DNA from 3 places in the Shinella sp. WSC3-e genome. Region 3 is predicted to be linked to each of the others. Evidence: predicted binding sites of a transcription regulator. Region 3 holds the regulator's gene; each other region holds the start of a gene.

Region 1 (4,998 bases), 180 kb from region 3:
TGCGCTGTCGTCGCAGCCCATGATCGTCATGACGATGAGCGCAGCTTTCATGGCCGTCCTTTCCGCCGTTTGGAAAATGCCCCTCATCCGCCTGCCGCCATCTTCTCCCCACCGGGGAGAAGGGACCCGGAGGGCGGGATGACGGGGGAATACCTTGCGCCGGTTAGAGGCCGGGATTGCCACGAAAATAAGGCGGGAAGACCTCAGATATCAAGGTTGTCGGCGAAGACGGCGCGCTCCTGGATGAAGCGGAAGCGGGCTTCCGGCTTGGTGCCCATCAGGTCGTCGACCGCCGTGCGCGTGCCCTCGAAGTCGACGTCGTCGATCGCGACCTTCAGGAGCGTGCGCTTCTTCGGATCCATCGTGGTTTCCTTGAGCTGCGCCGGCAGCATCTCGCCGAGGCCCTTGAAGCGGCCGATCTCCACCTTGCCGCGGCCGTTGAACTCGGTGCGCATCAGCTCCTCGCGGTGCGGGTCGTCGCGCGCATAGAGCGTCTTGCCGCCCTGGCTGATGCGGTAGAGCGGCGGCACGGCGAGATAGAGATGGCCGCCGCGGATGAGGTCGGGCATCTCCTGGTAGAAGAAGGTGATGAGGAGCGAGGCGATGTGGGCACCGTCGACGTCGGCATCGGTCATGACGATGACGCGCTCGTAGCGCAGGTCGTCCTCGCGGTATTTCGAGCGCGTGCCGCAGCCGAGCGCCTGCACGAGATCGGAGATCTGCTGGTTGGCGCCGAGCTTTTCCCGGCCGGCGCTGGCGACGTTGAGGATCTTTCCGCGGAGCGGCAGGATGGCCTGGTTGGCGCGGTTGCGCGCCTGCTTGGCCGAGCCGCCGGCCGAATCGCCCTCGACGATGAAGAGCTCGGCGCCCTCGGCGGAATTCTGCGCGCAGTCGGCGAGCTTGCCGGGCAGGCGCAGCTTGCGCACGGCGGTCTTGCGGCTGACTTCCTTTTCCTTGCGGCGGCGCAGGCGCTCCTCGGCGCGCTCGATCACCCAGTCGAGCAGCTTGGCGGCTTCCCCCGGATTGTCGGCGAGATAATGGTCGAACGGGTCGCGCAGCGCGTTCTCGACGATGCGCTGGGCCTCGACGGTGGCGAGCTTGTCCTTCGTCTGGCCGACGAATTCCGGCTCGCGGATGAAGACGGAGAGCATGCCGACGGCCGAGATCATCACGTCGTCGGTGGTGATGGCGGCGGCGCGCTTGTTCTGCGTCAGCTCGGCATAGTTCTTCAGGCCCTTGGTCAGCGCGATGCGCAGGCCAGCCTCGTGCGTGCCGCCGTCGGCCGTCGGGATGGTGTTGCAGTAGGAGTGGATCAGCGAATCGCCGCCGTACCAGGTGACGGCCCATTCCAGCGAGCCGTGGCCGCCGGATTTCTCGCTCTTGCCGGCGAAGATCTCGCGGGTGACGGTGTGCTCCTTGCCGAGCGTCGCCTGGAGGTAGTCCTTGAGGCCGCCCGGGAAGTGGAAGACGGCCTTTTCCGGCGTTTCGGAGCCTTCCGGCAGCAGCGCGGGGTCGCAGCTCCAGCGGATCTCGACGCCGCCGAAGAGATAGGCCTTCGAGCGGGCCATGCGGAAGACGCGTCCCGGATCGAAATGCGCGTGCGCGCCGAAAATCTCCGGGTCCGGATGGAAGCGCACCTTCGTGCCGCGCCGGTTGTGCACGTCGCCGAGCTCTTCGAGCGGGCCGAGCGGCTTGCCGCGGGAAAAGCGCTGGCGGTAGAGCTTCTTGTTGCGCGCCACCTCCACTTCGAGAAGGTCGGAGAGGGCGTTGACGACGGAGACGCCGACGCCGTGCAGGCCGCCCGAGGTCTCGTAGGCCTTGCCGTCGAACTTGCCGCCGGCATGCAGCACGGTGAGGATGACCTCCAGCGTGGATTTTCCCGGCATCTGCGGATGGTTTTCCACCGGAATGCCGCGGCCGTTGTCGGTGACGGTCAGAAAGCCCTCGGCGTCGAGATTGACCTCGATGAAATTGGCGTGGCCGGCGACGGCCTCGTCCATCGAGTTGTCGATGACTTCGGCGAAGAGGTGGTGCAGCGCCTTCTCGTCCGTGCCGCCGATATACATGCCGGGGCGCATGCGGACCGGTTCGAGGCCTTCCAGCACGCGGATCGCCGAGGCGTCATAGCCGCCGGTGCCTTCGCTCGGCGGGGCGGGGCGTGCCTCGCGGGTAGGGGCGGCCGCCGCGACCGGCTTTTCGACCGGCGGCGCTGCGGGCTGGGAGGGCATGTTGGCGAAGAGGTCGTTGCTGTCGTCTTGCATGGGCCGTTCAGATTTTGTTCCGTTTGCCAGCTTTCCCGCCGGTCCATGGCGGACCGGGGTCTGGCGCAAAAGAGGTCATTGCGCGAATCACCTGCGACTCTGCCAGATTCCGCGGGCTTTCGCGATGCCGGGGCGGCGTGTCGTCCCGTCCGTCGCGTGCGCCGCGGGGTGGCGTCACCCGGCCTGCAGGATGCGCCAAGCCGCGCCAACCGCCGGCGGAGGATTGCGTTGCGGGCGGGCGGATGGCAAGTATCGCTGCCTCCAGGGAGCCACAGTTCATGCGTCAGTCCACAGTTCATTGCCTTTCCCGGCTGGTTTTGGCCGCCTTGTTCGCCGGCTCCCTTGCCGGCGAGGCGGCGGCGCTGAGCCTGAAACCCTGGAAGGACGACCTGTTCGGCTACGGCACGGTGGTGGAGACGGGCGACGACGGCGCGCTGAGGGTCGTCGACTACCAGGAACTGCGCGACATCAACGGCCGCGACCAGGTGCCGGAGCGCCGGGTGAAGGCGGCCTATGTCTCGACGGCGGTGAAGAAGGCGCAAAAGAACGCGACGATCGCCACGCCCGCCGGGCCGATCGATGTCGCGATGACCGGCAAGGCGGAGGGTGCGGCCTTTACCGTCATCTTCATCCACGGCCGCGGCGGCGACCGGCGGCTCGGCAACAACGACTGGAATTTCGGCGGCAACTTCAACCGGCTGAAGAACCTCGCCGCGCAGAACGGCGGGGTCTATTACGCGCCGAGCGTGCCCTCCTTCGACGACAAGGGTGCGGCGCGGGTCTCCGGCCTCATCCTGACGGCCAAGGCGCTGTCGCCGGAGGCGCCGGTCATCCTCGCCTGCGCCTCGATGGGCAGCTTTATCTGCGCCCGCGTGGCGCGCGATCCGGCGGCGGTGAAGAGCCTTGCCGGCATGGTGCTGATGGGCGGGGCGGCCGATGGCGACTACGGCAGGACGCCGGCCTTCAGGGCGAAGCTGCCGGTCTTCTTCACCCATGGCGACAGCGACAGCGTCTATGCCGCGAACGACCAGATCGCGGTGTTCCGGCGCCTGCGCAAGGCCGGCGTGCCGGCGCGCTTCGTGCTGTTCCAGACCGGCGGCCACGGCACCCCCGTGCGCATGACCGACTGGCGCGAGACGCTCAACTGGCTGTTTGCGCAATAGGCATTTCCGCCTTTCGCCGAACCGCGAGATGCCCGGTCCTTTTGTCGACCCGCAATTCCGGACGCAAAACCGCTGCGTACTTTTGCTGGAATTTCTCCGGAAATTCAGGCCGAGCGCAGCAGGACCTTGGTCGAGCCGACGGCGGCGGCGATCTTCTGGTAGTGGGCGGAGCGCTTTTCCGAGTTCTCGCCGGCGCGCAGCAGTTGCGTCGCGGCTTCCTCGATGACGCGGCTCGCCTGCTGCATCGCCTGGTTCAGCTTCTCCCGCTTGATGGCGGTATAGACCTTGGCCTCGCGCAGCCGGGGATTGCGCCGCGAACGCTGCTTCGGCACGCGGGTGTCGGCATTGGCGGACTGGATGCTGCCCAGCCGGCTCGCCGCGCGGCCGACGATCTGCCGCGCCTGCCCATAGGCCGGGCCTTCGGGAATGCGGCGGGAGATGTCGAGCAGCCGATGGCGCAGACAGTCGACGCGGTAGATCCGGTCGTAGCTGCCGCATTCGGACCGCGCGGCGGCGAGATTGGCGAGAATGGCGTTGGTGATGAAATCGCTGGGCGTTGCCGCCCCCTCGGCCTGCGAATTGCTCGATCCCCGGGGCGAAGGGTCGGTGGACTGGCCGTAGCCGTCGGAAACGCCGGTCACGGCGAGCGCGGCGGTGAGCACCGCGGCGTAAAGGGGATGCAGTCGTCCGCTCGAAACCATGAAACCCTCCTCCTGTTTCGTCCGGCTATTCCGTCTGGCCGAAGGCGATGCGCATGCTGCGCTGCGTGCCCGCGCCGATGGCCCCGTCGATGGCGCCGGCATAGAACCGGTTGCGCTGCAGCTCCGCCTGGAGCGCGCGCCGCGTCGCAGGCTTGAACATGGTCGGGCGGGTGGTGAGCTGCTCCAGCACGTCGTTCACGCCGGAGCGCAGCGCGCTGTAGAGATAGGCGGCGGCATCCTCCGGCGTCCTGCCCGGCACCAGCCCGTCGTCGATCAGCGCCGCGACGTTGAACATGGCCTGCGGGTGGCGCAGGTCCGCCGCGCGGATGAAGAGCTCCACCGCCTTCTTCGGATCGCGCGCCAGCCCGTCCGCGCCCTGATAGTAGAGGAAGCCGAGATCGTTGATGGCATCGGCGAAGCCGAGATCGGCGGCGCGCCGGTAGAGCCTGATGGCCTCGGGCACGTTCTGCGCGGTGCCGATGCCCTTCTCGTGGAGTTTCGCCAGCTCGAACATCGCCTCGGCATCGCCCGCCTCGGCCGCCCTGCTGAAAAGGCCGAACGCCTTTTCCGGCTGGAACTTCTGCGTGTCCGGCGTCAGCGCCATGTAGCCGAGGCCGATCATGGCGCGGGTGTCGCCTTCGCCGGCGAGCGCTGCGAGCTGCTGCTCCTGGTCCGGCTTGAGCGCCTGCCACTGCGCGGCCTTGTCGGCAAGGCCGGCGACGGCGGCGTCCTCGCCGGCGAGGAAATAGGGCGCGCCCGAGAGCGAGCCGTAGAAATGCGGCTGCTGGCGGTTGGCGGTGAGCGCCATCACCCGGTCGCGGACCTGGCGGAAGACGAGGCCGATCTCGACATTCTTCCGCGGCAGGCTTTCGA
Region 2 (4,998 bases), 1.2 Mb from region 3:
GAGGAAGATGATCCTCTCGCGCAGCAGGCGGGAATAGATGTCGAAGGAGCGTTCGCCCCGGCTGGATTGCTCGACGACCATAGGGACGAGTTGCATCGTTTCGCGCATGGGCGAACTCCTGTCTTCCGGATTGTTTCGGGGAGGGGTGGGTTAGGTCAGGCGGCGCGCATCAGCGTGCGCCCGTTGCCATTGTCGTTGATGGGCCGCGGCACGACGCGCGCATCCGCAAGGCCATGGACGATCCGGAGCGTGGTGCCGCCCTGCCCGTTGGGACGGAGCTGGAACGCCACGAGGCTTTCGAGATGGGGCGGCTCATCGTCCCGCAGCCTGTAGCGGATTTCCTTGCCGGGCGCGGTCAGGACCGGCTCGGCGTCGGCGAGCGCGCCGCCCGGCAGCCATCTTTCGCGAAAGGCGGGAATGCTGATCGCCCGCCAGACCTTTTCGGTCGGTGCGTCGAGCTCATATTCGAGCACGAGATCCGTCGCCTGCTCGGCCTGCCTGTCGCTCATTGGTCCATGTCCTTCAGCAAATCCTTCAGGGCGTCGATCCGCGCCGGCCAGTAGGCCCGATATTTCGCGAGCCATCCGGCAATGCGCGCCAGCCCGTCCGGGTCGACCTTGTAATTGATGAACCGTCCCTGCCGCTCCTCGCGCACCAGCCGCGCCTGGCGCAGCACCGCCAGATGCTGGGACATGGCGGGCTGGCTGATCTCCATGCCCTCGCGCAGCGCGCTGGCATTCATCGCGCCGTCCGCCAGCTTCTCGAAGATCGCGCGGCGCGTGGGATCGGCAAGCGCCTTGAATATCTCGTTCTCGATCATGGGAATGAGATAAGCATACACTTATCTGATTTGCAAGGACCCGGTCGTGCAGGCAGGCGGGAGCCGTCCCCCCGGGCTCAGTCCTGCCGGAGCGGGCGGAAGCTCATGCGGTGCAGCCGGCAGGGGCCGATATCCGTGATGGCCCTGCGGTGCACTTCGGTGGCGTAGCCGGCATGGATGGCGAATCCGTAGCCGGGATAGGTGTCCTCGGCGCGGGCCATCATGCGGTCGCGCATCACCTTGGCGACGATGGAGGCGGCGGCGATGGAGAGCGAGCGGGCATCGCCCTTGACGACGGCGCGGCCCTCGCAGGCAAGGCCGGGCGGCACGTCGCGGCCATCGGCCAGCACGAGTTTCGGTGCGATCTCCAGGCCCGCGACGGCGCGGCGCATGGCATCGAGGCTCGCCTTGCGGATGTCGATGGCATCGATGCGGCGCGACGAGCTGGAGGCGACGGAGACGAAGGCCGACTGCAGGATCAGGGTGAACAGCGCCTCGCGCCTGGCGGCATTGAGCTGCTTGGAATCGTTGAGGCCGCCGGGGATGTTGTCCGGGTCGAGCACCACGGCGGCGGCGACGACCGGACCTGCCAGGGGGCCGCGCCCGGCCTCGTCCGTGCCGGCCACCGGCCAGATGCCACGCTTCAGGGCCGCGGCTTCCATCTGGAAATCCGGCCCCTCGGGCAGGTCGAAAAGAAGGCGGGAATCGGAGGATGCGGTACGGGACATGCGGCGAACCTCGCACATCCATCCGATTCCCTGCAAGCCCTCCGGCAGGAGGCGGACGCCGGAGGAGCGCCGGTATGCCCCGGGGAAAGGCAGACCGGAAGAAGAGGCCGGGCGCGGGCGCCCGGCGGGGTTTCGTTTTCGCAGCTCTCCGGTTCGGACCGAACAGGATGCGCTGGATTTCCCGGTGCCGTCAGTCCTTTCGGGAAAGCCGGATCCGCTTTCCCCTGACAAATCGGCCGGGCGAGGCGCGAGGCCCCTCCCGCCTTACAGCAGCGAAAGTTGCACGCCGCTGCCCGAGGGCGGCACGAATTGGTCGCAGGCAAGGCTGCGGCGGGTGCGGGTCAGCTCCAGCCGCTTGGCCGCCATCTCGAAGCGGCGGGCGATCTGCCAGGCATAGGGACCTGCGCCCTTCATGCGCTTGCCGAATTCGGCGTCGTAATCCTTGCCGCCGCGCATGGAGCGCACCAGCGACATGACATGGCGGTAGCGGTCCGGGTAGTGGCGCAGCAGCCAGTCGCGGAAGAGGGGGCTCACCTCCAGCGGCAGGCGGAGCAGCACATAGCTCGCCTCCAGCGCGCCGGCGGCCTTGCCCGAATCGAGCACGCGCTCGATCTCGTGGTCGTTGAGGCCGGGAATGATCGGCGCCATCATGATGGCGACGGGAATGCCGGCCTGCGAGAGCGTGCGGATGGCCTCCAGCCGGCGCGGCGGGGTCGCGGCGCGCGGCTCCATGGTGCGGGCGAGCTTGCGGTCGAGCGTGGTGACGGAAAGCCCGACCCAGGCGAGGCCCCGCGCCGCCATGCGCGCAAGGATGTCGATGTCGCGCAGCACGAGCGCCGACTTGGTGACGATCGAGACCGGATGGTTTGCCGCGTCCAGCACCTCGAGGATCTGCCGCATGATGCGCCATTCCTTCTCGATCGGCTGGTACGGATCGGTATTGGTGCCGATCGCGATGACGCGCGGCTTGTAGCCGGGCTTGGAGAGCTCGCGTTCCAGCAGCTTCGGCGCGTCCGGCTTGGCAAACAGCCGTGCCTCGAAATCGAGGCCGGCGGACAGGCCCATGAAGGCATGGGTCGGCCGGGCGAAGCAGTAGATGCAGCCGTGCTCGCAGCCGCGATAGGGATTGATCGAGCGGTCGAAGGGAATGTCGGGCGATTCGTTGCGCGTGATGATGGTGCGCGGCTTTTCCACCTGCACCTCGGTTCTGAAGGGCGGCAGTTCCTCCAGCGTCTGCCAGCCGTCATCGACCGTCTCGCGCGTCACCGGCTCGAAGCGGCCGGTGAAGTTGAGGCCCGCGCCCCGGCCGCGCCGGCGCTCGCTGTCGACGCGCATGCCCGTCTCGGCCATCAGCGCTTCGGCAATGTCTTTCGCGTGGCCGGGCGCAAGCGCGCCCTGCCTCAGGCTGGCCAGATCGTTCATGAGTGTCTCCGCCGGGGGCAGGCCCCGATTCAATGATTATATTCCTATCGCGCAAATGAGAACAATGCAAGAACAAATTTCGGGGCGCCGCTAACCATGCCGCCTAACCATGCGGGAAACTTCGCGGGTTCCCGCGGTGGAAATCGATGCTGCAATGCGGTATGGGAGGACATGCTGACCATCATCATGGAATGCCGGGACAATGAGGCCGAGCTTGCGCAGACATTGTCGGCGCTGGTTTCCGGCGCCGTCGAGGGCATCGTGCGCGACGTGATCGTGCTCGACCACGGCTCGCGCGACGGTTCCTCCAAGGTGGCGGACGCCGCCGGTTGCCGCTTCCTGACGAGCTGGGACATGAAGGACGTGGTGCGTTCGGCCCGCGGCGACTGGCTGCTGCTGCTGGAGCCGGGCGCCCGGCCGCTGTCGGGCTGGGTGGATGCCGTCGTCGACCATGTGTCGGTCAACCGCAACCCCGCACGGTTCCTCGGCTCGCGCAGCCATCGCCGGCCGTTCTTCCAGCGCCTTGCGCGCCGTCGCGTGCCGCTGGAGCAGGGCTACCTCGTCAGCAAGCGCCAGGCCTCGGCCGCGGTGCGCACCGGCATGACGCTCGCCGACATCGCGACGGGCGCCGGCGTGCGCCGGCTGGCCGTGGAGCTGGTGCCCGCCTGGGCCGTGAAGGCCATGCGGGCGGGGATCGATTGAGCCAGGACGGGACATCGTTGCGGAACACGCCGTCGGTGACGGATAGCTCGATTGCGAAATCGGCGTCGGCATCGATGTCGCGCCACTCCCCCGGAAGGGAGCGGGTCAGCCGGCGGTGCGCTTCAGGTGCTCGTCGAGCCGCGGCATGATTTCCACGAAGTTGCAGGGCATGTGGCGATAGTCGAGCTGCGCCTTCAGGATGCCGTCCCAGGCGTCCTTGCAGGCGCCGGGCGAACCCGGCAGCGCGAAGATGAAGGTGGCGTTGAGGACGCCGCCGGTCGCGCGCGACTGGATCGTCGAGGTGCCGATCTTGTCGTAGGAGATGCGATGGAAGACCTCGGAAAAGCCGTCCATGCGCTTTTCGAACAGCGGCTCCAGCGCCTCCGGCGTCACGTCGCGGCCGGTAAATCCCGTGCCGCCCGTGGTGATGACCACGTCCACCGCGTCGTCGCGCGTCCAGGTTTCCACCCTGGCGCGGATCGCGGCCACGTCGTCCGTCACGATGGCGCGGTCGGCAAGGCGGTGCCCGGCCTCCCTGATGCGCGCGACCAGCGTATCGCCGGACCGGTCGGTGTCGAGGGTGCGCGTGTCGGAGACGGTGAGCACGGCGATGCCGACCGGGATGAAGGGCCTCGTCTCGTCAATATGCGCCATCGTCGGCTCCTTTGCCTTGCGCTTCCAGCGTGCGCGTGGCGGTGAAAAACCAGTGCGGATGCCGGCGGGAGAGCGCCGCCGCCGCGGTCTCGGCAGCCGCGTCCGTATCGTATAGCGCAAAGCAGGTCGCGCCGGAACCGGACATGCGCACGAGGCCGGCGCCGGTGGCCGCAAGGCTTTCGGAGATCGCGGCGATCTCGGGGCAGAGCCGGCGGGCAGGGGGCTCCAGGTCGTTGCGCAGGCGCGCAAGCGCTTCCGCCCAGCCGGCGGCGCCCGCAAGGGCGAGCGGCGGGTTGTGCCGGGAGGCAAGCGCCTGGAAGACGGCCGGCGTCGAAACGCCGACGAGCGGATTGGCCAGCACGATGGGAAGGGCCGGCAGGGCGACGGGGGTGATCGCCTCGCCGACGCCGCGCGCGCGCAGCGGGCGGCTGGCAAGGCACATCGGCACGTCGGCGCCGAGGCCGAGGGCAAGCGCATCCAGCCCGTCGGCGGGCAGCTCCGCGCGCCACAGCGAGATGAGGCCGCGCAGCGTCGCGGCGGCATCCGCCGAGCCGCCGCCGATGCCGGAGGCGACGGGCAGGTTCTTTTCGAGATGGATGTGCACGGGCGGGGCCGCCTGCCCGGTCGGGGCGAGCGCCGCGCGCAGCCGGTCGCGCGCGCGGGTGACGAGGT
Region 3 (4,998 bases):
ATCGGTGATGTCGGTGGAGTCGTGGTAGAAGGCCGACAGCGCGCCGACACAGCCGCACATGACGGCCATCGGGTGGGCGTCGCGGCGAAAGCCGGTGAAGAAGCGGCTCATCTGCTCGTGCACCATGGTGTGGTGCGTGACACGGTAGTCGAAATCGTCCTTCTGGGCCTTGGTCGGCAGCTCGCCGTACAACAGAAGATAGCAGACTTCGAGGAAGTCGCCGTGTTCGGCCAGCTGCTCGATCGGGTAGCCGCGGTGCAGCAACACGCCTTCGTCGCCATCGATATAGGTGATCTTCGACTCGCAGGAGGCGGTGGAGGTGAAGCCGGGGTCGTAGGTGAAGGCGCCTGTATTCTTGTACAGCGTGCCGATGTCGATCACATCGGGGCCGATCGTACCGGACCGGGTCGGCAATTCGACTGTCTTGTCACCGATCGACACACCCGCGCTTGTTCCTGTCATAACGATCCTCCGTTGTTTCCAATGGCGGCACGAGGTTGTGCCGGAACCATGAACATGCTCGTTTTGCTAGCCCATTTGCGTTTGCATGCCAAGCGAGACCAAAGGCAAATTGTGCATTGCGAAAACAGGCTTTCCGGCAACGCAATATCTACCCTTTCCAACAAGTTTCAAGCAACTTTTGCGCGTGTTTCATTAAATGCGGAGGTGGCATCCTTTCTGTTTGGCTTAGCATCTGCGGCGGCTACTGCTGATTGAATATTCTTCCGTTCGATTGCATGATGAGGTCCGGACGGGCGGGGCCGCGATCATGGAGAAAGCCGACGTCAAAGAACGGCGGGAAGTGCCCGAGGCCGATGCCTGGCGGGCGGTGCCTGATGGCGCCCGCCTGCCGACCCCGGTTTACGGGCCGCGCAACGGGTCCGTGTTTTCCGGCATGCGGCACGCGGCAATGCGTCTCCGGGGCGCGGCTGCCGCGCGGCAGGCGGGCGCGGCAGCCCTTGCGGAGGAGCGCGCCCACGGCCACTTCTTCCTCTTCGTTCCGGTCTTTCTCGGCGCCGGGGCCGCTTTCTGGTTTGCCGTCGCCTCCGATCCGCCGCTTCTTGCCATACTCCTCTCCGCCTCACTCGCCTTCTGGCCGGCCTGGCGCCTGCGCCACCGGGAAGACTGGGTCGCGCTTGTGGCCGCCGCGGCGTTTCTGGTTCCCGCCGGCATGCTGCTGGCCGCGCTTGAAAGCGCCCGGCTCGGCACGGTCATCCTTGACGCGCCGGTTACCACCGAGATCCATGGCCGCGTGCTCTCGCGCGAAAGCGATGAACGCGGTGCGATCCGTTATCGCATCGCGCTCGATGCGACGCGCGATCCCGTGCTGAAGCGGCAACCCGCCGTGGTGACGCTGCTGGCCCGCAGCCGGCACGCGCCGATCCCGATCGGCGGCGGCATAACCGGGCGCGCCCGGCTCGGCCCGCCCTCCGGCCCGGCGCTTTCGGGTCTCAACGACTTCGCCTTCGACGCGTATTTCGCCGGCACCGGGGCGGTCGGCTATTTCTACCGCGCGCCGGGCACGGCCGCGGTGGCCGATCCGGGGCTTGCCGACCGGATCCGGCAGGAGATCGCCACATGGCGCAACAACCTCACCGAGCACATCCGCGGCCGCATCGGGGGCGATGCCGGGGCGATCGCCGCGGCACTGGTGACGGCCGAACAGCGGGCGATCGGCGTGGAGACGGTGGAGGCGCTGCGGCAGGCGGGGCTTGCCCATGTGCTCGCCATTTCCGGGCTCAACATGGTGCTTGCCGCCGGCACCTTCCTCGTCGGCGCGCGCGTCGTGATGGCGTTGATCCCGGGCTTCTCCGAGCGTTATCCCGCCAAGAAGATCGCCGCCGCCGGGGCGCTCGTCATGGTGACGCTCTACATCCTCGTCTCGGGCGGCGCGATCTCCGCCGTGCGTTCCTGGATCATGATCTGCGTCATGCTCGTCGCGGTGCTGTTCGGCCGGTCCGCGATCAGCCTGCGCAACGTGGCACTTTCGGCGATCCTCATCCTGGTCGCGACGCCGTCCGCCGTCACCAATCCCGGCTTCCAGATGTCCTATGCGGCGACGCTCGGGCTCGTCGCCGGCTATGCGGCCTGGCGCGAACGCCCCGTCCGGCGGGAGGACGGGGGAGGGCGCCTGAAACTCTTCGGCGGCGCGCTCGGCCGCTTCTTCGGCGGGCTCATGCTGTCCTCGCTGATCGGCGGGTTCTCGACCCTGATCTATTCCATCGGCCACTTCCACCGCATCCCGGCCTACGGGCTGGCCGGCAACCTGCTCGCCATGCCCGTCATCAGCGCCGTCGTCATGCCCTTCGGTCTCGTCGCCGTGCTCTTGATGCCCCTTGGCCTCGATGCGGTGCCCTTCGCGATCATGGGCAAGGGCATCGAGTGGATGATCGCCCTTTCGACATGGGTCGCGAACTGGAAGGGCGAGATCGTCACCGGCCGCATTGCGCCCGCCGCCTTCCTTCTGGTCGGCCTCGGCGGCGGCCTTGTCTGCATCCTGCGCACGCGGCTGCGCCATGCGGGAACGTTGCTTGTCGGCCTCGGCCTCGCCATCGCCTGCTGGCCGGCCGGACGCGATGCGCCGGAGGCGCTGGTGTCGGAGGACGGCCGCCTCGTCGCCATCCTTCATGGCGAAACCGTCGCGACGAACCGTGCGCGGCCGCCGGACTTCATCTATGCGCAGTGGCGGCGCGCCCTCCGGCTCGGCGATCTTGCAAAACCGGACATCCGCCGGAGCGCGGGATTGACTATCGAGGACGCGGGCGAGCCCTCCGGTGCAACCGGAGACCGGAAACGGCCCCGGCGCAAGGCCGACCGGCAAAAGGCGAGGGACGCCATGGCCGCGGCTTTCACGGCGGCGAGAGAGGGCGACAATTTCGTTTGCGAGGCAAAGGCATTCTGCGCCGCCGTCTCGCCGAGCGGCTGGCGGATCGTCACCCTGGACGACGTCGCCTTCCTGGGCACGGCCTGCGACGCCGCCGATCTCGTCGTCGTTCCCTTTGCCCTCCGGCTGGAGGTCTGCCGTTCGGGCGCCCGCCTGGTGACGGCGCGTCATCTGAGGCGAACCGGCGCCCTCGAGATCCGGCCGGATCCTGAAGGCGCATCCGGCGCTCTCTCCGGGGCCGACATCACGCCGGCCGTCGAAAGCTTAGCCCGGCCGTGGTCCCGCCATCGCACCTATGACTGGCGCACCGGCACCTTCGATCTTCCGAAGGATCAGTTGTAGCGGCGGATGAGGCCGACCAGCTTGCCCTGGATCTTCACGCGGTCCGGCCCGAAGATGCGGGTCTCGTAGGCTGGGTTTGCCGCTTCGAGCGCGATGGACGCGCCCTTGCGGCGGAAGCGCTTCAAGGTCGCCTCCTCGTCGTCGACAAGCGCCACGATGATTTCACCGGGATTGGCGCTGCTGGCATTGCGGATGATGACCGTGTCGCCGTCGAGAATGCCGGCCTCGATCATCGAGTCGCCCTTGACCTCCAGCGCATAGTGCTCACCGTTGCCGATCATCTCGGCCGGCACGGTGATGTCATGCGTGTTGTTCTGGATGGCGGAGATCGGCACGCCGGCGGCGATGCGGCCCATGACCGGTACGGAGACGGAAGACGGGATCTCCGCGATCGGCGTGCGCTGCGGCGGGGCGGCGGCCGGGGCCTGCTTGCCGCGGCTGCCCTCGATGACCGCCGGCGAAAAGCCGCGGCGCGGCTGCAGGCTCTGGGTATAGGCCTCGGGAAGCTTGATCACCTCCAGCGCGCGGGCCCGGTTGGGCAGGCGCCGGATGAAGCCGCGCTCCTCCAGCGCCGTGATGAGGCGGTGGATGCCGGACTTGGAGGCGAGATCCAGCGCATCCTTCATCTCGTCGAAGGAGGGGGGAATGCCGGACTCCTTCATCCGTTCATGAATGAACAGGAGAAGTTCCTGTTGTTTGCGCGTGAGCATGGCCCCTCCACCGAGAATCGTGTGAAACAAATCCAGAACAGACACTATCTGTTCCATATGTGTTCCGCAAGGGGTTGCTGAAACAATAATAGTACTGTTCAGGCGGCAGGTTCGCGCAGCAGAAGAACCGTGCAGGGCGTGCCCGCCGGGGCCGCCGGGGCGTGGGGCGGGCGGACGAGCAGGCCTTCGGAGACGGCGAACGCCTTCATCATCGAGGAATCCTGCTTGTCGAGGGGCGTGACGAGCAGTTCGCCGGCGGGGCCGCGGGCGATGCGCGCGCGGACATAGTCCTGCCGGTGGTCGTTCTCCTTGAGCGGCACGGCGGCGACGGCCGGATGTTGCCGGTCTTTCGCCGGCAGGCGGGCGAGACGGCGCACGAGGGGAGCGAGGAAGAGATGCGAGCAGACGAGGCTCGAAACGGGATTGCCGGGCAGGCCCACCACCTGGACCGCGCCGAGGCGGCCGACCATCAGGGGTTTTCCCGGGCGCATGGCGATGCGCCAGAAATCGAGTTCCATGCCCGCCTCGCCGAGCACGGGCTGCACGAGGTCGAAATCCCCGACGGAGGCGCCGCCGAGCGTGACGAGCACGTCGATATCCTGCGTCAGCGCGTGGCGAACGGCCTCCAGCAGCGCCTGCCTGTCGTCGCGAACGATGCCGAGGTCGATCACCTCCGCGCCGGCCTCCCGGGCGAGGGCGGCGACGCCGTAGGTGTTGGAGGCGATGATCTGGCTGGCGCCGGGCGGCGTGCCGGGCGGCACGAGCTCGTCGCCGGTGGCGAGCAGGGCGATGCGGGGGCGGGCATAGACCGGCAAGACGGGGTGGTTCATCGCCGCCGCCACGGTCAGCCGGCCGGCATCGAGCACGTCGCCGGCCTTCAGGACGACCTCGCCCTCGGAGAAATCCTGGCCGCGGGGACGGATGTGGCGGCCCTTCGGGGTGAGGAAGGTGGTGCGGATGCGGCCGTCTTCCAGCACCGCGGCATCTTCCTGCAGCAGAACGGTATCGGCGAAGGCCGGCAGCGGGGCGCCGGTGAAGATGCGCACCGCCTCGCCGGGCGCC

Evidence for each region. Region 3 encodes LexA, which represses DNA repair genes until DNA is damaged. Its sites were predicted from a motif close to TGTTCNNNNTGTGTTCNG; they were not measured.
Region 1: the regulator LexA is predicted to act here: its motif matches at 2,266-2,283, upstream of parE (DNA topoisomerase IV subunit B).
Region 2: the regulator LexA is predicted to act here: its motif matches at 3,028-3,045, upstream of AABF56_RS00995 (PA0069 family radical SAM protein).

The regions. Positions count from the first base shown of each region.
Region 1 covers NZ_OZ000530.1:1,570,064-1,575,061, reverse strand. The annotation lists gene AABF56_RS07970 (hypothetical protein) at 1-51, opposite strand, end outside; gene parE (DNA topoisomerase IV subunit B) at 204-2,261, opposite strand; gene AABF56_RS07960 (alpha/beta hydrolase) at 2,540-3,424, shown strand; gene AABF56_RS07955 (hypothetical protein) at 3,529-4,125, opposite strand; gene AABF56_RS07950 (caspase family protein) at 4,151-4,998, opposite strand, start outside.
Region 2 covers NZ_OZ000530.1:211,568-216,565, forward strand. The annotation lists gene AABF56_RS00975 (ATP-dependent Clp protease proteolytic subunit) at 1-108, opposite strand, end outside; gene AABF56_RS00980 (SRPBCC family protein) at 156-509, opposite strand; gene AABF56_RS00985 (ArsR/SmtB family transcription factor) at 506-820, opposite strand; gene AABF56_RS00990 (ribonuclease HII) at 898-1,566, opposite strand; gene AABF56_RS00995 (PA0069 family radical SAM protein) at 1,813-2,970, opposite strand; gene AABF56_RS01000 (glycosyl transferase) at 3,142-3,672, shown strand; gene moaB (molybdenum cofactor biosynthesis protein B) at 3,778-4,326, opposite strand; gene AABF56_RS01010 (4-(cytidine 5'-diphospho)-2-C-methyl-D-erythritol kinase) at 4,313-4,998, opposite strand, start outside.
Region 3 covers NZ_OZ000530.1:1,388,932-1,393,929, forward strand. The annotation lists gene gltA (citrate synthase) at 1-462, opposite strand, end outside; gene AABF56_RS07080 (hypothetical protein) at 511-717, shown strand; gene AABF56_RS07085 (ComEC/Rec2 family competence protein) at 770-3,226, shown strand; gene lexA (transcriptional repressor LexA) at 3,217-3,936, opposite strand; gene AABF56_RS07095 (molybdopterin molybdotransferase MoeA) at 4,035-4,998, opposite strand, start outside.